DNA from 2 places in the Pullulanibacillus sp. KACC 23026 genome. Region 1 is predicted to be linked to the other one. Evidence: a T-box and tRNA genes for the amino acid it is inferred to sense, from the RefSeq annotation. Region 1 holds a T-box; the other holds one or more tRNA genes.

The links. A T-box is a leader RNA that pairs with one kind of tRNA and senses whether it is charged. The one in region 1 lies ahead of leuS (leucine--tRNA ligase), so its partner is inferred to be a tRNA-Leu.
Region 2: it has a tRNA-Leu gene. The T-box ahead of leuS (leucine--tRNA ligase) is inferred to sense a tRNA for this amino acid. The anticodon was not compared.

What each region holds. Positions count from the first base shown of each region.
Region 1 covers NZ_CP119107.1:1,278,182-1,289,359, forward strand. Annotated here, with positions in the region: gene PU629_RS05620 (alpha/beta fold hydrolase) at 1-243, shown strand, start outside; gene PU629_RS05625 (tetraprenyl-beta-curcumene synthase family protein) at 325-1,389, shown strand; gene mnmM (tRNA 5-(aminomethyl)-2-thiouridylate-methyltransferase MnmM) at 1,471-2,049, opposite strand; gene mnmL (tRNA modification radical SAM protein MnmL/YtqA) at 2,046-3,002, opposite strand; gene PU629_RS05640 (MDR family MFS transporter) at 3,363-4,586, shown strand; T-box leader at 4,630-4,878, shown strand; gene leuS (leucine--tRNA ligase) at 5,036-7,456, shown strand; gene PU629_RS05650 (rhodanese-like domain-containing protein) at 9,092-9,403, shown strand; gene PU629_RS05655 (putative polysaccharide biosynthesis protein) at 9,722-11,178, shown strand, end outside.
Region 2 covers NZ_CP119107.1:2,342,352-2,353,529, reverse strand. Annotated here, with positions in the region: gene poxB (ubiquinone-dependent pyruvate dehydrogenase) at 1-211, opposite strand, end outside; gene PU629_RS11010 (ABC transporter permease) at 347-1,714, opposite strand; gene PU629_RS11005 (ABC transporter ATP-binding protein) at 1,714-2,649, opposite strand; gene PU629_RS11000 (helix-turn-helix domain-containing protein) at 3,125-4,237, shown strand; gene PU629_RS10995 (alpha/beta hydrolase family protein) at 4,322-5,248, shown strand; partial or broken gene PU629_RS10990 (heavy metal-binding domain-containing protein) at 5,341-5,466, shown strand; gene PU629_RS10985 (MFS transporter) at 5,900-7,105, opposite strand; tRNA gene PU629_RS10980 (tRNA-Leu) at 7,405-7,488, opposite strand; gene PU629_RS10975 (malate:quinone oxidoreductase) at 7,649-9,166, opposite strand; gene PU629_RS10970 (AI-2E family transporter) at 9,512-10,597, opposite strand; gene PU629_RS10965 (SGNH/GDSL hydrolase family protein) at 10,632-11,178, opposite strand, start outside.

The sequences.
Region 1 (11,178 bases):
GATCAAGCGATGAAGGAAGCCACTAATCGAATTCACCGCTTCCCTAATGTCCCAACGATTATATTGCAAGCAGGAGCGGACCGAATTGTTGATAAGCATGCGGTTTATCGATGGTTTAGACAACTGCCGGTAGCGAACAAACACTATAAAGAATGGAAAGACTTTTACCATGAAGTCTTTAATGAACCAGAGCGTGAGACTGTTTTTCTATTTTTAACCAGGCGGATTAAAGCTTTTATCTAATGTTGTAGAAGGTAGAGGCTTTCATCTGACCCTTATATTCGATAGGACAGGTTCAATTTTTCATAGATAAGAGGTGCTTCCATGAAGATTCCAAAACGGCCTTTGGGGTTGATGACGAAAATCTACCGTCATGTGTTGCCGAAAGTCCATCAAAAATTGAACTACTGGAAGGAGCGCGCATTAGCGATCCCGGATCAAGAATTGAGAAATCAAGCTTTGTCCAGCATTCGTGGAAAGACATTTCACTGTGAAGGCGGCGGCATTTACAGCCTCTTAGCCAAAGAAAATTTGGACGATGCGGTATCCTTTATTGTTGCCTATCAAACCATCAGCGACTATCTCGATAATTTGTGTGATCGAAGCACATCACTTGATCCGAATGATTTTCGAGCATTACATGAATCGATGCATCATGCCTTGACTCCTGGTGCTCCAGTCAGCGACTATTATCGATTCCGTAAAGAACGGGAAGACGGTGGGTATTTAGCAGAACTTGTAAAGACGTGTCAGCATCAATTAGGTAAAATTCAGGATCTGAAAGTGATCCAGCCTGCCTTGTGGGAGCTCGAAGGCTATTACAGTGACTTACAAGTACATAAACACGTTAAACAAGATGAGCGTGTGCCCCGTCTGCAAGAATGGTTTAAATATCATCAATCGAGGCTTCCTGAAATGACCTGGTATGAGTTTTCGGCTTGTTCGGGGTCAACGCTTGGAATTTTTTGTATCGTCTCTTATGGTCTGGCACAAATAAAAATGGACGAACTTGTCCATCAGTTAAAAGACGGTTATTTTCCTTGGGTACAAGGTCTGCATATTTTGCTTGATTATTTTGTGGATCAAGATGAAGATAAGCAGGGCGGCGATTTAAATTTTTGTTTTTATTATGAAGACGAAGCGACCATGATCGAACGCTTTCATCATTTTATTGAGCAGTCCGATATAAGCATTGCTAAATTGCCTGATAAGAATTTTCACCGAATGATTAATCGCGGGCTGTTGGGGATTTATCTCGCGGATCAAAAGGTAAAAGCTCAGAAAAATGTCCGCTCGCTAGCACGGAAGATCATTAGTCAAGCCGGTGGATCCGGTCTGTTCTTCTTTGTGAATGGATGGCTGTATCGGCGTCTAAAACCGGGGATATAATCTAAACTGTGTCAGCAAAATCCGTTACATGAGGGAAAGGCGATTTGTTTATTTAAATAAAGAAGAGACCAAGTCCATTAATTAATGGTTGACTTGGTCTCTTTTTTCTATGGCAATGACATAGGGAGGGTGATTCGCTTGATTCAACATGCCTATTTTTTGTGCGGTAAAGCGTTTCTGGTCAAGGGTTGCCGCCCATTGTTCCAGTTGTTCTGCTTCAAGGGCGCCTTCAGGATGACCGGGGTACAGGACAAGAATAAGCAGGCCACCAGGCTTTAATGCAGAAAGAAAGCTTATGCATGCCTCTTTCGTTGTGTCAAAGCGGGTGACGATATGCTTGTCTCCACCGGGCAGGTAACCAAGATTAAATAGGACAAGGTCGAGCGGTTCTTGTGGTAAGTGATTGAGAGCCAGATGATGGCTATCGTGAACAAGTGTAACACGTTGGCTGAGCTTTGCTTCCTCGAGACGTTTCGACGTCTGCTGAATGGCCTGCTCTTGAATGTCAAAGGCAACTACTCGGCCTGTTGGTCCAACTAGCTCTGCCAGCCATAGGGTGTCGTGCCCATTGCCAGCTGTCGCATCAACCACAAGCCCACCAGAAATCATTCGTTCAGATGCGAGTTGTTTGGCAACCTGAACCGCTGTTCTTAATGTCACTGCGCCAGCTCCTGAACCGGTTGATAATATTTTCCTTGCCAGCTGTTTCGTTTAGCAAGTTCCGCATCAATCGCATTCAGCACTTCCCATTTCTTTAAACTCCACATTGGTCCAATTAGAAGATCGGGCGGGCCGTCACCAGTCAAACGGTGAATAGTCATATCTGGCGGCAATATTTCGAGCTGATCGGCGACAAGTTTAATATAGGTCTCAAAATCAAGCAGTTCCACTAAGCCTTTTTCATATTGCTTGACCATCGCCGTCTTTTTCAATAGATGCAATAAATGAATCTTAATGCCTTGAACATCTAATTCCGCTACTTTTTTGGCTGTTTCTAGCATCATCTCAGGGGTTTCCTGAGGCAAACCGTTAATTATATGGGTGCACACATTAATGTTACGTGCTCGGAGCTTTTCCACGGCGTCCACAAAGCATTGATAATCATGAGCGCGATTGATTAAGATACCCGTTTGATCGTGTGCCGATTGAAGACCGAGCTCAACCCATAGATAAGTCCGTTCGTTCAGCTCAGCAAGATAATCCAGCACATCATCCGGCAAGCAATCAGGGCGTGTAGCAATAGATAAGCCGACAACCCCCTCCTGTTCGAGAATGACCTCGTAGCGCTCTCGCAGGACTTCTACAGGTGCATAGGTGTTAGAAAAAGCTTGGAAATAGCCGATGTATTTCCCGGTTTTCCACTTTTCATGCAGTTGATTTTTAATCGTATTGAATTGTGTCACAAGATCATCACGTCTGTCTCCGGCAAAGTCACCAGATCCTTTTTGACTGCAGAAGGTGCAACCGCCATGGGCAACCTTCCCGTCACGGTTCGGGCAATCAAAACCACCGTCTAATGGAACTTTAAAGATCTTTTCACCGAATTTATTTTTCAAAAAAGTATTCCATGAATAATAGCGCTTTTGGTCACCAAAGTGTTTTGGAATCGTCATAAGCCTCAGCCTTTCGTTCTTAAACATCTATCACAGATTTTGTCGTTTTTCTTTCGATTAGATGATAACCTTGCCAGTTGTTCAGATGCGATTAATTCCCAATTAAAAAACCTCTAATGTGAGAGGTTTAAGGGCAGATCTGTTCCCATTGTAGCACGGTTAGAAATGATAAGAAAGGAAGAGCCATCAGGTAAGTTTTAGTGGGAGGGCGGTTCATATTTAAAATTCTGACTATCGGAAATGGAATTGTCACGGAAAATAATAAAGGTTACACTGATTTTGGTTTAAGCGGGAACTACCTTAAGGGAAGGTGCTGCTTTGAGCAGATTCTGCTTTAAGGAAGTGGAATGGAGTGACGACATGCCTAGAAATAATTGGTTATTAATCATTGGGATGGCTGTGAATATTACGGGTTCGTCCATTATTTGGCCGTTAAATACGATTTTTATTCATGACCATTTGGGAGCCAGTTTAACATTTTCAGGATTTTTATTAATGCTCTATAATGCAGCAGGTATATTGGGGAATCTTGTCGGCGGCTCTCTTTATGACCGGCTTGGCGGATATAAAGTGGTGCTGGTTGGCGCTGCGATATCGTGTTTAGCGACATTTCTATTGACCGCCTTTCACAGCTTGTATCCATACGCGATCTTGTTAATCATCATCGGATTTGGCTCCAGTCTGATGTTTCCTGCTATGTACGCTATGGCTGGAGCGAACTGGCCGGAAGGGGGACGCCGCGCCTATAATTCCTTATACGTGGCTCAAAACCTCGGTGTAGCGATTGGCGCATCATTAGGCGGCTTTCTCGCCGCGATTTCCTTTACATTGAGCTTTTTTGTCAATGCTGTGCTCTATCTTCTATTTTTGGCCTTAGTTTTTGTCTGCTATCGCGGCATGGATCGTCACTCAAAGGAAAAGGACGTCCATATTTCGAATGTGTTTGATCAAAAGAAGCAAAGAATTAAGCAAAAAGCCCCTTTTTATGCTTTGATGTGGGTCAGCGTTGCCTTTTTCTTAAGCTGGATTGCCTATGTTCAGTGGCAGTCAACAATAGCTTCTTATACACAGCAGCTTGGCTTGTCGTTAAACCGCTACAGTTTGTTGTGGACCTTAAATGGATTGATTATTGTGATTGGCCAGCCACTCCTTAAGCAAGTAACCAAGCGAATTCATTCACTCAAAATACAGATGGCGATCGGAATTTGTTTATTTGTCTCCTCCTACCTTATATTATTGAGAGTCCAACATTTCCAAGGCTTTGCCATTGCGATGATGGTCTTAACATTGGGAGAAATGTTTGTCTGGCCAGCCGTTCCAACGATTGCCAATGAGCTTGCTCCGAAAAGCAGAATCGGTTTTTACCAAGGGTTCGTCAATAGTACGGCCACCGCCGGACGCATGGTGGGTCCGCTCGTTGGCGGCTTGATTGTTGACCAGGCCTCGATTCATCTCTTATTTCTAGCTCTTATTTTGCTTTATATTGTCGCAGGCCTGATTGCTTATTTTTACGATTTTCCTCTCTATCTTGAAAAGAAGAGGGCAAAATCGGAAACAAAAGCCTTTAATCTTAGAAATACTTGACAAAAATCGATTTTTTTTAATAAAATGTTAAAAACTAATGATTATAAAAACATTGAAGAGGACTAGTAACTTATTAAGGTCATTAATAGAGACCCCTCTATGTTAGAGAGTTGATGGTTGGTGCAAATCAACATGACAGATAAGTGAACTCCCCTCCTAAGTTGCGGCCCTGAAAAAAGAATTTGACTAGGGGTCGCCGTCAGCCGCGTTACGGTATTCAAGCGGGTGTCAATTATGACGCCAATTTCGGGTGGTACCGCGGGAATTTGTGAAAGCATCTCTCGTCCCTTACAAGTTGTTTGGGGCGGGAGATTTTTTTATTTCTACAGCCGCTAGAAAAAAAGACTTATCTCTATGCTTTTAAAAGTGGAAAGAATGGGTCGATACTAGAGGGTGGAACTAGGTAACTAGGTATGGATGTCAATAGAGATGGCAAAGGGGGATTTACCATGAGCTTTAATCACAGAGAGATTGAAAAGAAATGGCAGCATTATTGGGAGTCGAATAAGACTTTTAAAACGGACAGTGTTTCGGACAAAGAAAAATACTATGCCTTGGACATGTTTCCTTATCCTTCAGGAGCGGGACTTCATGTTGGACACCCTGAAGGTTATACTGCAACCGATATCTTGGCTCGTTTAAAAAGAATGCAGGGCTATGAAGTTCTTCACACAATGGGCTGGGATGCGTTTGGTTTGCCAGCAGAGCAATATGCATTAGATACCGGTAACGACCCAGCAGAATTCACCGCGAAAAATATCGCCACCTTTAAACGTCAAATTCAAGAGCTCGGTTTCTCTTATGATTGGGATCGTGAACTTAATACAACTGATCCAAATTATTATAAATGGACACAGTGGATCTTCTTGCAATTGTATAAAAAAGGGCTCGCCTATATCGATGAGGTGCCTGTCAACTGGTGTCCGGCTCTCGGAACCGTTTTAGCTAATGAAGAAGTGATTGATGGAAAAAGTGAGCGCGGCGGACATCCGGTAATCCGTAAACCAATGCGTCAGTGGATGCTGAAAATTACTGCCTATGCGGACCGCTTGATTGAAGATTTAGAAGAAGTCGATTGGCCGGAAAGCATCAAGGAAATGCAGCGGAATTGGATCGGCCGCTCTGAAGGGGCAGAGGTTAACTTTGAAATTGACGGTCATGAAGATGCCTTCATCACAGTGTTTACGACGCGCCCTGATACGCTTTATGGAGCTACCTATGCTGTACTAGCCCCTGAACATAAATTAGTGGATCAAATCACGACAGCGGAACAGCGTCAGGCTGTTGAAGAATATCGAACTCAGGTAGCGAGCAAGAGCGATTTAGAGCGGACAGAGCTTTCAAAAGAAAAGACAGGTGTTTTTACAGGAGCTTATGCGGTTAACCCTGTTAACGGTGAAAAATTGCCGATCTGGATCGCGGATTACGTCCTTATCACATACGGATCAGGGGCGATCATGGCGGTACCGGCTCATGATGAACGTGACTTTGAATTTGCTCAAAAATTCGGCTTGAAAATTGTACCGGTTGTGGAAGGCGGAGATGTCACGAAAGAAGCCTTCACTGGAGACGGTCCACATATTAATTCAGGCTTCCTTAATGACTTAAATAAGGCTGAGGCAATTGCAAAAATTATCGATTGGTTAGAAGAAAAGGGCATTGGAACTCGTAAAGTGACTTACCGTTTGCGTGATTGGCTCTTCAGCCGCCAGCGTTATTGGGGTGAGCCGATTCCAATTATCCATATGGAAGATGGCGAGATGGTACCTGTTCCTGAGGAAGAGCTCCCGTTAATGTTGCCAAAAACAAGTGAAATTCGTCCGTCTGGTACCGGTGAATCACCACTTGCGAACATTAAAGACTGGGTGGAAGTAGTCGATCCTGAAACAGGGAAGAAAGGGCGCCGCGAAACCAACACCATGCCTCAATGGGCGGGAAGCTGCTGGTACTATTTGCGCTTTATTGATCCACATAACGATCAGGCAATTGGTGACCCTGAACTTCTTAAAAAATGGCTTCCTGTTGATGTGTATATTGGCGGTGCTGAGCATGCCGTTCTTCACCTTTTATACGCGCGTTTCTGGCATAAAGTTTTATATGATCTAGGAATCGTACCAACGAAGGAACCGTTCCAAAAGTTGTTCAACCAAGGAATGATCTTGGGCTCTAACAATGAGAAAATGAGTAAATCAAAAGGAAACGTTGTGAATCCGGATGAGATTGTTCGAACTCATGGTGCTGACACGTTAAGAGTGTATGAAATGTTCATGGGTCCTCTTGATGCCTCAATCGCTTGGTCCGAGGAAGGTTTGGATGGTTCACGCCGCTTCTTAGACCGTATATGGCGCTTGTTTGTAACTCAAGATCATCGCTTATCTGAGAAAGTTCAAGATAACGCATCACTTGAAGGACTCGAGCGTGTTTATCATCAAACGGTGAAAAAGGTCACAGAGGATTACGAAAATCTTCATTTTAATACAGGGATTTCCCAATTAATGGTGTTTATTAATGAGTCATACAAACAAGACGTAATTCCAAAGGTCTATGTGGAAGGCTTTGTGAAGCTTCTAGCGCCAATCGCTCCGCATCTTGCGGAAGAATTATGGGAGGTCCTTGGAAATGAAGCGCCAGTCAGCTTGAACAGCTGGCCAACCTACGATGAAAGCAAATTAACCGAATCCCAGGTTGAAATCGTGCTCCAAATCAACGGAAAAGTCCGCAACAAGGCAACCGTTCCAACCGACATGAACAAAGAAGAACTCGAAAAACTAGCCTTCAACGATGACATCATTAAAGAACAAACCGCAGGAAAGCACATCGTAAAAGTCATCGTCGTCCCAGGAAAACTAGTCAACATAGTCGCCAAATAAACGAATAGATGACTAAAAACAAAGCAGGCCCCTTACAGCAAGGGGCCTGCTTTGTTTACCAATAACGTAAAGAAAGTAATCTAAGAAGCTGTGCCTCACTTCATGGGGCGGAGAGGAGAATCCTAAAAGGTTTGTGAAAAATCTGAGAAGGTCAGCCAACAATCCAAGAAGGTTTGTCAAAGATCTAAGAAGCTGTGAAAAATATCCTAGAAGCTGTGCCTCACTTCATGGGGCGGAGAGGAGAATCCTAAAAGGTTTGTGAAAAATCCAAGAAGGTCAACCAACAATCCAAGAAGATTTGTCAAAGATCCCAGAAGGTGCACGGAAAATCCAAGAAGCTGTGCCTCATCCCATGAGGCGGAGAGGAAAATCCAAAAAGGTTTGTGAAAAATCCAAGAAGATCAACCAAAAATCCAAGAAGATTTGTCAAAGATCTAAGAAGGTCGGTGAAAAATCCAAGAAGCTGTGCCTCATCCCAAGGGGTGCGAGGAAAATCCTAAAAGGTTTGTGAAAAATCCGAGAAGGTCAACCAACAATCCAAGAAGGTTTGTCAAAGATCTAAGAAGGTGCGCGAAAAATCCTAGAAGCTGTGCCTCACTTCATGGGGCGGAGAGGAGAATCCTAAAAGGTTTGTGAAAAATCTGAGAAGGTCAGCCAACAATCCAAGAAGATTTGTCAAAGATCTAAGAAGGTGCGCGGAAAATCCAAGAAGCTGCGCCTCACCCCAAGGAGCGCGAGGAAAATCCTAAAAGGTTTGTGAAAAATCCAAGAAGGTCAACCAAAAATCCAAGAAGATTTGTCAAAGATCCCAGAAGGTGCGCGAAAAATCCTAGAAGCTGCGCATCACCCCAAGGAGCGCGAGGAAAATCCTAAAAGGTTTGTGAAAAATCCGAGAAGGTCAACCAACAATCCAAGAAGGTTTGTCAAAGATCTAAGAAGGTCGGTGAAAAATCCAAGAAGCTGTGCCTCATCCCAAGGAGCGCGAGGAAAATCCAAAAAGGTTTGTGAAAAATCTGAGAAGGTCAGCCAACAATCCAAGAAGGTTTGTCAAATATCCCAGAAGGTCCGCGAAAAATCCCAGAAGCTGCGCCTCACCCCAAGGAGCGCGAGGAAAATCCAAAAAGGTTTGTGAAAAATCTGAGAAGGTCAGCCAACAATCCAAGAAGGTTTGTCAAAGATCTAAGAAGGTGCGCGAAAATTCCAAGAAAATGTGCCTCATCCCAAGGAGCGCGAGGAAAATCCAAAAAGGTTTGTGAAAAATCCAAGAAGGTCAACCAAAAATCCAAGAAGATTTGTCAAAGATCTAAGAAGGTGCGCGAAAAATCCAAGAAGCTGTGCCTCATCCTAAGGAGCGCGAGGAAAATCCAAAAAGGTTTGTGAAAAATCCGAGAAGGTCAGCCAAAAATCCAAGAAGGTTTGTCAAATATCCCAGAAGGTGCGCGGAAAATCCTAGAAGATGCGCCTCATCCCAAGGAGCGCGAGGGAAATCCAAAAAGGTTTGTGAAAAATCCAAGAAGCTGTGCCTCATCCTAAGGCGTGCATTCTTGACATTCATGGGGTGAAAAAGACAAAATATAGGTTGAACCTTAGTGCGTTATAGAGTGGGTTTTATTTCAGATAAAGGAGTTGCTTTTTATGACAGAAGTTAAAACGATTACGCCTCAAGAGCTTGAAGGGCGTTTAGAGTCCAGGGATCAGACGCTTCAAGTGGTTGATGTGCGTGAGGATGAAGAGGTTGAGGCGGGCATGATTCCGGAAGCGATTCATATTCGTTTATCAGAAATTCCGGAGAGAATGGACGAGCTTGATCGAAGCCAACCTCTTGTTATGGTTTGCCGTTCTGGCGGTCGCAGTCAAAGAGCAGCGGAGTATCTTGCCTCTCAAGGATTTGATGTTTACAATATGGTTGGCGGTATGATGAACTGGACAGGCGAAGTTAGAAGTTAATCCAATAAGGCACATAATAACGGCTGCTTAAGCAAATGGCAGTCGTTTTTCATTTGAAAGCATCTATGGTGTGAAAAGGTTTTGAGCATGGGGGTATTTTTGTTATTGAATACCATGACTTGAGACACTATGCCAAATTTCTCCTTACATAATTCGACTATTTTTTTAACAATTCCTAGTTTGTAACTATTAATTCTAAAGAAGTGTGATAAAATACAAGAGATTTAGAGGAGTGAATTTTTGTTAATACTAAAACTATTTCTTATATAGTGTGAATGGTTCGTACTTGTAATTCGTATACAGTCAGGGGTTGTCATGATGTCCGGTTCCCGTATGATTCGTGGAACGCTGATTCTGTCAGCGGCCACTTTTTTTACTAAATTTCTAGGGATGTTATTTGTCATTCCATTATATCCAATCGTCGGTCCTGATGGGGGAACTTTGTATGGGCTTGCTTATACACCGTATTCCATTATTTTAAGTATTTCGACGGTGGGGATTCCATTAGCGGTCTCAAAGTTTGTGGCGAAATACAATGCGTTAGGGGATTATTACACAGGGAGAAGGTTATTCAAATCAGGTCTTCTGTTAATGACCTTAACGGGTATCATTGGGTTTCTCGTCATGTATGGGTTTGCTCCGGTTTTTGCTTTAGGCGCACCTAAAGAATTGGTCCAGCCGCTAACAACGGTTATGCGGGTCACAAGCTTCGCGTTAATCCTTGTCCCGGCTATGAGCTTAATTCGCGGTTATTTCCAAGGCTTTCAATCTATGGGACCAACTGCTGTCTCCCAGACAGTCGAACAAATTGTCCGTGTAGTCTTTGGACTCGCGGGTGCTTATGTGATCATGGCGACGGTAAAAGGAACTTATCATGCAAAGGTATCCATTGCAGTCAGCTTTGTGACATTTGGAGCCTTTATGGGCGCTCTGGCAGGCCTTATTGTTTTAATACGTTACTGGATTTCCCGCAAATCTTATATTGATAAAATGGTAGAAGAGAGTACAACGGTTCAAAACATTCGGCTATCCTCGATTTATAAGGAGATTATCGGGTATGCCCTGCCGTTTGTGGCAGTTGGATTAGCCAACCAGTTATATTTTCTAATAGACCAAGGAACCGTTCGCCATTTTCTTTCACTCTACTTTGAAATGACAAAGGGTCAAATATCAGATATCATATCTAATCTTTTTACATATGATCAAAAAATTATTCTGATCCCTGTTTCCCTTGCTACCGCACTTGGGCTAAGTGTGGTGCCTTCTATTACCGAATCCTATGCTGAGGGACGTCAGCAGGATATGCAAGTCAAAATCACACAGGCCTTTCAATTTACAATCTTTATCACGATCCCTGCGGCCGTTGGTCTTTCCGTTCTTGGTTACATGGTTTACGGTCTTTTATATGGGTTTGAAAATGGACTGTCTGCCGTTATATCAGGTGGCGATCTCTTGCAATGGTATGCGCCAACCGCCATATTTTTTGCCGGATTTTCTGTGACTGCGGCTATACTCCAAGGAATTAATCACCAAAAAGTGACTATTTTAAGCTTATGTGTGGGTGTGCTCATCAAGCTCATCTTGAACCCCATACTTTTGAGATTGGGTGTAAATGGGGCTATTCTTGCAACAGATATGGGTTATCTAGCCTCTATTCTGATTAATTTATATGCTATAGGTTACTCAACAAGGTATCGCTTTACATTTATTGCGAAGCGGCTATTGCTCGTTTGTATTTTTACATTAATTATGACAGTCGCTGTGCTGATCGCCTT
Region 2 (11,178 bases), 1.1 Mb from region 1:
CGCAAACAGCGATACTGTCCGTTAATAAAGCATCTGAGCCGGCAGCAAAAGCGGCTACTTCTTCGTGTCTGACTCCGATCCATTGAATTTTTTCAGAACGTCTGATAGCATCCAAAACGGCATTCAAAGAATCCCCAACAATTCCATAAATCCGCTTAACTCCGGCTTTTACAAGTGATTCAATAAGCAAATCAGCAATCGTCTTTTTCATGACTTCCTCCAATAGAATAGTGCCTTTTATATACTGTTTCTAGTAGTATTGCCAATTTCTTAAAGGATAAAAAAGACGACAACTAAAATCGTTGTCGTCTAAAGTGGTTAGATCTATTATTGAAGTCGTAACCGTTTAACTTCTGCTTTTCAGGTATAAACGGATTAAAACCACGATGATGATAATTCCGGCAATGATCAGCCGATTGCGTATACCGAGCCGCTGATTGAGGCTCCGTCGTCGGCCGCTTTTCGTCTCTTGCGTTGGGGCTTGAGCAGTTGAACCCTGTCTTTCCCAGCGAATATTACGGAAAAGCTGCCGAATAAGGTTACCTTCGCTATAAGACAGGACATTGCGTGAATATACGCGTTCACCGAAATAGGCAACCAATCCCACAGCGATGACCTGCAGCAAAAGCGCTATCCAAGCCTCACCCGCTCCGACAGACAGATTGGCGAAGCGTGTCGGCATCATGGTCGGCGAGAGAAAGGGAATGAAGGACATGACTTGTAAGACGACATTACTCGGATTCGAAGCCAGCGCAAAGCTTGAAATATAACCAATCATGCTTAAAAAAACGACAGGCTGTGTGGCTTGCTGAGCTTGACTCTGGTCGTTGACAAGCGAGGCAATGATGGACGCCAGCAGCAGGAAGCCCACTACCGCGATAATGGTCATCAAGGCAATAAAAATTAGAAAGCCTGTATTCAACCCCGCCAACATCGAGGTCACCTGCTTGACGACACTATTGCCTCTAAAGCCAAAGTAGAGTGCCGTTCCGCCGATCGCATAAATCGCGATATGTGTAAGCGCGAGCAGCATCACGCCAAGCGTCTTGCCATAATACTGCACGCGGCTCGACGTCACGGCAAGTAAGATTTCCATGATACGATTCGACTTCTCATTTGCGATTTCCTGCGAAATGACGCCTGTGTAGAGGGTCAGGAAAATAAAGATAACAATGACAGTGAAAATCGCAAGGTGGCTATTAGCCCCAATCTGTGTTTCACTAAGCGTTGTTTCAGCTGCATTTTGCGTGACAATCGAGAGTTGAGCAGGCTGCAAAAGGGTTGCGACTTCGGCACTCGTCAGATGCATCTGCGCCGCACGCTTCTCAATCAAGAGCTGTGTCAGTGCCGTCCGAACACTCGTTTCATCGATTTTCCCTTCCGTCTTTGACGTTGCTATCAGTTGAAACTTCTCCGTACTGTTATCAAAGGTAAGAAAAGCATCAATATCATGATTATGGAGCTGCTTTTGTGCCTCAGACTTACTTGCAACCTCAGAAATCGTCGCATCAATTGACTTCTCCTGCTTCAGAGCCTGCTCTAGAGAGGGTTCATTCACCACAGCAAGCTTCGGTGTGTCGCGATTGACATTCAGATAGGAGATTCCGATGGCGATGATAGGCACAAGGAGCGGCCCAATGACCAACGCCCAAAAGCTAAAGGACTTCAGCCGCTTCAGATAAGCATTTTTGGCTACAAGCCAGAGTTGATCCATTAGTTGCCACCTCCCGCGCTCACGTTACCCGAAGGTTGAACGCTCTGGTCGTGTTCAACCTTCATCCGAAAGATTTCATCCAATGTCGGCGGCGCCTGCATAAAGGCTTGCACGTAACCAGATGCACTCACACGCTTGAAAATCTCGTGCCCGACCGCCTCGTCAGTGACTTGCACCACACGACCTCCCGCTTGCTTTTTGATTGACTGCACGCCTGCAAAACCGCGTAGTTCCTCATCAGTAATATCCGATTGCAGAAAAATTCGCGTGCGACCATAGGACTCGCGAATAGCTTGTACGCCTCCTTGCAGCACAGTTTTACCATTTTTCAACATCGTCAAATTATCCGAAAGAAGCTCCACATCGCTCATATTGTGATTGGAGAAGATAACCACCGCTCCCTGCTCCTTTATCCGCTTAATTTCATTGCGAAGGAGTTCGGTATTGACTGGGTCAAGCCCCGTAAAAGGCTCATCCAAAATCAAAAACTCCGGTTCGTGGATTAGTGTCGCAATGAACTGAACCTTCTGGGCGTTACCCTTGGAGAGCGCCTGCACCTTATCTGTCGCTTTCCCCACGACCTCAAGCCGTGTCAGCCATTGATTGAGCTTCGTCCGCGCATCTGCCCGCTTCATTCCGTGCAGCTCCGCAAAATAGACAACCTGATCCTCAACCGTCATTTTCTGGTAAAGTCCGCGTTCCTCTGGCAGAAAACCGATTTTCTTCTTAAACGCCTGAGTGATAGGCGCCCCGTTCCAGCTTATACTGCCGCTGTCTGCTTTGATAAAGTTGAGGATCATCCGAAAAGTCGTGGTCTTGCCCGCTCCATTTTGCCCGATAAGCCCCATCACCTCGCCATCCATGACGGTCATATCGAGATCATCCACTGCCACCTTCTCGCCAAAACGCTTCGAAACACCTGAAATTTTTAGCACCCTATTACCCCCTAGCTTTGGTTCTCAAAGCTTTTTTCACAGATTAGCAATTTTTTTCTTGAACATTCGCCCTCTTTAACAGAATTAAAATTTTTACAATAGTTTTGACATATAATACTCATTAAATGTTCGACCATCTATAACAAGCGAATTTCTTCTCGTTCCTTCTAAACTTAAAACCAATATGAAGTAATGGAACATTCTCTGTTTTTTAGCATATCATTATTTTCCTTTTAAAAGTTAAACTATCATAAAAGCGTCTCTTCAATTTTATTGATTATACACTGCCGGTTAGTTAAGTAAATGATCTTAGAATGCTTAATAACCCATTCTATGAGTGCTTTCTTAATTCTTGATTTTTCTCGAAAAACATAGCCATTGTTTCCTAACGGTTGATATTATCAACCGAAATATCGTGTAAGTCCATTGATATTATAGGTTAAATACCCTTTAATTAAATTAAAGGGGTGAAATGATGTTGAAGGATATTAATATTGCAAAGGTGATTTCAGCAAAGAGGAACGAAAAAGGGATCACTCAAGATCAGCTGGCTGAGTATATCGGTGTGACAAAAGCTTCTGTCTCAAAATGGGAAACTGATAAAAGCTATCCGGACATCACTTTGCTTCCACAATTATCCTCCTTTTTTAACATTAGTATTGATGAACTTATTGGTTATTCGCCGCAAATGACTAAAGAAACGATAAAGAAAACGTATCACCATCTCGCATCGGAGTTTAGCCATAAGACTTTTAACGAAGTTCTCATTGAATGCCGTAAACTAATAAAAAAGTATTACGCCTGTTTTCCCCTATTGCTTCAAATAGCTAAACTATTTGTGAATCATTATATGCTTGCAAAGGATAAAGAAAAACAGGAAGCCCTATTACAAGAAACGATCGATTTGTGCCGACGAATAAAAAAAGAATGTGATGACATTTGGATCACGAAACAAGCTAATTCATTTGAAACAATTTGTCATATCATCTTAAATCAACCATTGGAAGCAATTGAACTGCTTGATGAAACACTGAAACCGCCAATCAGCGATCACTTTTTGCTTTCTAAAGCCTATCAAATGACTGGCAATAGTGAGAAGGCAAAAGAAGTTATACAAGTGGGCCTTTATCATCATCTGCGTGGTATTCTTGGTCCAGCTCAGTCTTATTTACTATTGATTGCTGACAAACCTAGCAAATTTGAACAAGCGCTTGATCGGTTTCTTCAAATAACTAAAGTCTTTGAAGTTGAAAAGCTGGATCCTAATATAACGTGCCTGCTTTATTTGGCTGCCGCACAAGGTTACAGCATTCAAAACAACCAAGAAAAAGCACTGGAAATGCTAGAAAAATACGTCTGTATTTGTACAACATCTCTTCTGCCCTACGAATTAAAAGGAGACTCTTTTTTTGACCGTATTGATAATTGGTTGAAGGATTATGACATTGAAGCTCCGCGAGATGAGAAAACGATACGAAAAAGCATCCTGCAAAGTGTTGTTGAAAATCCTGCATTCATTTCTTTGCACAATGAGCGGAAATACAAACAAATTATCGAGAAATTAAATCGAGATTTTATAAAAGAATAGTCTGAGAAATATGTGTGGTTGCGAATGCGGTTTTCTAATTTATAGCAACTAATCCCTTGTTAGGAATTTGAGGAGGTAACGATCATGACTGACGAGAAAATTATAATTGGAGAAGCAACCAACTTTCCTCTTAATGGACGATTAACGCTCCCAAAAAGAATGGATGGCTTGGTTCCTGCCGTTGTCTTAGTTCACGGTTCTGGTCCGACGAATATGGATGAACAAATTGGGAATATTGCTCCTTTTAAAGACCTTGCTGAAGGGTTGTCGCAAAAAGGAATTGCGGTATTGAGATATGATAAGAGAACATTCGTATATGGCAAAGAAATGAGAAATGATCGCTCATTATCTGTCAAAGAAGAAACCATTGAAGATGCGATCCTTGCAGCTAACTTTTTGCGAAACGATTCACGAATTGATTCAAACAAACTCTTTATTATTGGTCATAGCTTAGGCGGAATGTTAGCCCCGCGGATTGATGCAGAGGGCGGTCATTTTACAGGAATCATTATCATGGCCGGGTCTCCACGTAAATTTGAAGAAATTATTATGGACCAAAATGAAGCGGTTTTAAAATCGCTGAACACGTTTTTGAAATGGATTGGAAGGAAACAAGTTGCCGCCCTGTCTTCAAAATTGGCTAACATCTACCAATTAAGTAATGAAGAAGCAAAATCAACTCGTGTTTTAGGAAAATATGTTAAAGCCTTCTACTTAAAAGAAATGGGTGAACACCCTTCAACCGATTATCTGGAGGTCTTGACTAAACCCCTATTGATCTTGCAAGGGGAAAAGGATTTTCAAGTCTCAGTGGAAAAAGATTTTAATGGTTATAGAAAGTTATTGGAAGACAAATCGAATGTGACGTTTAAACTTTATCCAAACTTGAACCATGCCTTTATGCCATCTGTTTATGGCGAAGTTCGAAAAGCTAAAAAAGAGTATAAGGTTGCCCAACATATGGATCATCAAGTGATAGCGGACATTGCGAACTGGATTTTTTCTGTATAGGGTTAGAAGGCCTTTAATAGCCGGATTTCTTTGGCGAATATAGTTGTTCCCAAATAATCGTTGTATATAATTTTTAAAGGGAGGCCATTCATGTGATAGTCGTTACAACAGAAAACATCAAAGGTTACAAAATTGTCGAGATAAAAGGGCCTGTTTTTGGTCTAATTGTAAGAAGCAGAGGGATTGGCGGTGATATTATGGCAGGGCTCAAATCCCTTTTCATTTTCATCAGGTTTATAATTAATTCCATTTCCTTCATTGTAATAGCTCCTTAATTAAATCTTTCCTAAGTACGTCGTCCAACAAACTTTATTGATTTTCTACTGCAAATCCGCCTTTTATGTTTATAGGTAATTGCATATTCTAATATTTCTTTTTCCAGCTTTTCGCACCTTTCTTAACTGCATAAAAAGCTTCTCTAAAGTAATGGTCATAAGTTGTCATAACTACCAATTCGTCATTACAAAACCATAAACCAATTTTATTAAAAAACGCTTTTGATCACCAATTAATATTTCTTCCTTCTTAAACTAAAGATCACCATTCAGTATATGTTTGATCGTTTATTATTTTCATAGTCATGACTGTTGGATCTGCATTTCCACCTGAACGAGAATCCGTTATAGATGACCATAAGGTCCCTTTTTCAGTTTAGTTTACTTGTTCTTCCACTTTAAAGAAAAGGAAAACGCAACTAATGATCATGACGATCCCTGCGATCCACCACACTTGAGTCATACCGTATTTATCGGAGAAGGCACCTGCTAAAACCGGTGAAACGCCTCCAGCGATCATTCCGATATTCATAACAGGTCCTGTTGCAGTCCCCACCATTTCTTTCGGAACCACTTGGGACGTAATCGACAAAATAACCGGTGTGATTGGGTAACCGAAAAATCCAAGAGCGAATATAAGAATAATGGTCAGCCAAGTTGGAAGTGATAAAGCTAGAAGTGCCATCAAGATACCGCTTACAAATGTAATCCACAAAAGGATGGATTTCTTGCGTGAGAGATTCCCCTTATCGCAAAGGACTCCTAATATATATCCACCTACTGCTCCAGAAATCCCAAGAAAACTGGCGATTGTTCCGCCTTCAGCAGCCCCCATCTGTTTCACGTTGCCTAAGAATGTCGGTGCCCAAAGAAGCAGAATCCACCATCCTGAAAGCAGGACAAGGTAATAGATCGACAGCATCCAAACGGAAGGGTATCTCAAAACTTGCCAGACAGAGACTTTTTCTTCGTTTTTTCTTTCTGTTGCTAATTTTGCAGCACTAGCCAGTTCTTGCTTATCGTGTTTAACCATAATTCCATATAATAAAGCAATGACGAGTCCTAATACGCAAGCCACAAAGAATGAAGCCTGCCATCCCCAAATAGGCGCTAAGTTGGCGCCAAGAAAAGTTCCTATAAATCCACCGATTGGGTAACCTGACCAATAAAGCGACATGATCTTTGTTCGTTGTTGTTGTGATGTCACATTAGCAACTTCCAATGTAGCAGCTGACCAGAATGCGCCTTCTCCTAACCCAGTGATGATCCTATAGATCAGCATAGAAGTTAGTCCAGTGGCTAAGCCGGTCATTCCCGTCGCAAAAGAAAATAACACAAGTCCTGCGATCACAACCGGTTTTCCTGTCCATTTATCCGATAGAAGCCCACCGATAAATAGTAATGCAATGAAGCCATAAAAGAATGAACTTAGAACAAGACCCGATTGCGCTTTGTTTAAACCGAATTGCTTTGCAACCATCCCTACCGTCGATGACATAACCATACGATCTACAGAATACATCATGTAACCCAGCCCGCACAGCAGTGAAACAATCACCATTTTCCTCTTCGTTGCGCCCATCCTTACTCTCCTCCACTCTTTGGTAGCGTTTACGCAAAACCTTTACCAAACGAAACTCACATTGTTCAATTGAATTATATATAATATATGTTTATTCGTATTTCCTTTTTTATTACTCTCATTTTTTAGCTTCAATAAAATGGAAGTTAAGAAAGCGTGCACGCTAGCTCTGTCTTCACTTCCACCCTTTTTGTTTTTCTAACCATAAAAAATCCTCCTTAGAATCTAGTTAATCAGCACTAGACTCTAAAGAGGATGCTTGTAAATCATTTATATTTAACTGTCAAACATAATTGTAGTGCGGATGAAGGGACTTGAACCCCCACGGTATTTCTACCACTAGAACCTGAATCTAGCGCGTCTGCCAATTCCGCCACACCCGCCTATTAGAACTAATATCCATAAAATAATTTACTCTTATTAACAGAAAAAGTCAATTTTAATACTCTAGAAAGAAAATGAGTAACGTTTTAGTTTCTTTCTAAAAAAACAGAAGCAAGAAGACTTCTCACCCTTTTAGTGAGAGGTCCTCTTTTTTAAAATTCATTTCGAGACATGTTCTTCTGCTACTAAATTGTTTTCATTTAACCCGAGAGTCTCAGCTGTAGAAGCGAAGATCTCATGGTAAAGCTCTGGGTTCTCCTCTAAAGAGAGACCATAGGAAGGGATCATTTCTTTTAATTTTGGTTCCCACTCGTTTAAATGCTCTGGGAAACATTTTTTTAGGACCTGAAGCATGACGTGAACGGCTGTAGAAGCACCAGGTGATGCCCCAAGCAGTGCAGCAATCGAGCCATCAGCAGCACTTACTACCTCTGTCCCAAATTGAAGGGTTCCCTTCCCGCCGTCAACCGTATCTTTGATGACTTGTACGCGTTGGCCAGCCACCACTAAATCCCAATCCTCACTTTTAGCATCGGGAATAAAGACACGCAGTTCTTCCATGCGCTGTTCTTTAGATAACATAAGCTGTTGAATCAAGTATTTGGTCAAAGCCATCTCTTTGACACCAGCTGCAAGCAAAGTTAGAAGATTATGCGGTTTGACGGAAGTGATCAAATCAAACATAGACCCCGTTTTCAAAAACTTAGGTGAGAAACCGGCAAACGGTCCAAATAGCAATGATTTTTTGTTATCAATAAATCGTGTGTCCAGATGCGGAACAGACATTGGCGGAGCCCCAACCGACGCTTTGCCATACACTTTGGCATGATGCTGCTCAATGACTTCCGGATTCTTACATACCATAAAGATTCCACTGACCGGGAAGCCACCGATATGCTTGCCTTCAGGAATACCTGATTTTTGAAGAATGTGCAAGCTTCCACCACCAGCACCGATGAAGACAAATTTGGCCGTATGACGTTCGACAGCACCGGTATTAAGATCCTTAACTTTTAATTCCCAGCGTCCATCGCTCGTCCGTTTAATATTCTTGACACTATGATTATAGTTAATCTCTACATCTTTTCTCTCTAAATGATCAAAAAGCATACGTGTTAAAGCACCAAAATTGACATCTGTTCCGGAGTCGATTTTGGTGGCGGCGATCGCCTCATTAAAAGTCCGATTTTTCATCATAAGCGGGATCCATTCCTTGAGCTTTTCTGGATCATCCGAAAATTCCATTCCTTCAAACAAAGGACTCGCTGTTAAAGCTTCAAACCTCTTTTTCAAAAAGGTTACGTTTTCATCTCCGAAAACGTAGCTCATATGAGGTAATGGCCTGATAAACTCTTCTGGATTACTAATCAAGTTGCTATTTACAAGATATGACCAGAACTGTCTAGAAACCTGGAACTGTTCATTGATGTTAATTGCTTTACTGATATCCACAGATCCATCCGGTTTTTCGACGGTATAGTTGAGCTCGCAAAGCGCTGAATGGCCTGTTCCTGCGTTATTCCATTCATTTGAGCTTTCCTCACCTGCTTTTGGAAGCTTCTCAAATACTGAAATTTTCCAATCCGGAACTAATTCCTTTAAAAGTGTCCCCAAAGTCGCACTCATAATTCCGGCACCAATTAAGATTACATCTGTTCTAGTTTGTTCGCTGCTCATGTTTACCATATCCTTATATCGATGATTAGCAGAAAAATGCAGGAGCCTCTGCTTAGGCGTTCAGCAAGCCAAGTCTTTAACCTAACTGCACCCCTATTCTGCCCCAATTATAACCTAAATCATAGTATAGCACTATGCTTAGAAGATTTATAGTTTTATAATTATTATATGATTAATCCCTTACATCATACCTTTTCCAATCATTGGATGTGCAATATATAGTTAAACACCATTAAATGCCAACTATATATTGCCCAATGTCTTAACGCATTTAGCCGCTTAATCTATAGTCAAAAAAGCAAATCTAGCCGGTGAAACCACTCCTCATGCTGTTTGTTGTTTCCATTAAAACTCATCTTCCGGTACATGGATCCATTTTTGCAGGTGCCCTTGCTGATAAAGGGATTTAATCAAGATGATCAAGATCGGTGATAAGAAAATACCGACAACACCGAAAATGGATTCGGAAATAATCATGCTAGAAAGCATAATAAAAGCAGACACTCCGAGGGAATCCCCTGCAATCTTAGGCTCTAAAATATGTCGGGTGACAATAACAATGACGAGTACAACAATTAAACAGACCGCTAACAAGTGATTCCCAACCACAAACGAATAAATAATCCAAGGAACAAACAAAGTTGAAACACCGAGAAGCGGTAAGATATCGAAAATACCGGCCAATACCGATACCGAAATCATATTTTTAACCGGTGTGATGAAAAAGTTTATAAGAATTAATGAGAGGACCACGATTAAGAAGGTTATCGTAATCAGTTTTAATTGAGCTTTTAAATAACCGGCAATGCCGATCAGCACATTATTTCTGAGAAACGCACCCATCTTTTTAAATGTCTTTGGAACTTTATTTTCAAAACTTTTCACATCTAAGCTCAGGAAATAGGCAAGTACAATCCCCAAAATAAAATCAATAACCAACTTTAATTTATGGGAAACGTAGTGAAAAAGTGATAACAGCATATTGGAAAAGAAAGTGGCTGCATTTTTCGCGATATTGGCGAATTCCGACTTGATGGAGTTAATGGTATCCGGAGACAGCCCGTTCACCCGCGTTTCAACCGCTGATAAATTATCAGCAAAGTGATGATTAAAAAGATCAGCGTATTGCGGTATTTTATGTGACAGATGCAGAATTTGATCAACGATAACAAGAACAATAGTGGCGAAAAGGGCTATCAGAATTAAAGCAAATAACCCAATTGATATCAGACTTGAAATAGGCCGGCTTACGCCTCTATTGCTTAAGAAACGGATAAACGGCTTGTTTATGTAATAAATAATGATCCCGAATATGACCGGAGTGGCCAACTTAAATAAAAAGCTGCCAATCCACATAAATAAATAGATGGTAATCGCAAGGACTACTAAATCAAAAACCGTCCTAGCATATCTTTTATAAAAAGTCAGCATCTAGACACCTTTCTTGTCTTTCTATTTTGATTCATTAAACCCTAGAAAAAACTTGATTCAGTTTCTCGTATACCGCTTTACTAAAAACATTATAACCTTGCTTTGTTAAATGAATCCCATCATCGCTTAAAAGTTCAGACAAATCACCGGCTTGTTTGATCGCGGACCTCACGTCAATTTTTGGGATGGCCAATTCCTCCAAAAGTTTAGTTAATTGGCGATTATAATTCCCATGCCAATGCTCAATTCCTCCTACCTTACTGATCCAATGACTAATAGCCGTGCTTGTCCGTTCCGATATTGTTCTGTAATAGCGAACGGGGTCTAATGGAGGCATAGTTGTCATCATCGGCTGAATGCCAGCCTGCTTAAGGCGAAAAATCAATGTGCTCACATTTTCTAAATAGTTTGTTAGTGGAACAATCGCCTGATGATCCCTATCCGGATGCTTGGCGACCTCTTCCCAGCGGAAATCACAATCATTCCCCCCTATTGCAATTATCGCTGCATCTGGCCGCTCTGCCACAACATCTTTTTCCAAGCGTTCCAGCAAAAGATCTGAATTATCGTTAAAAACTCCC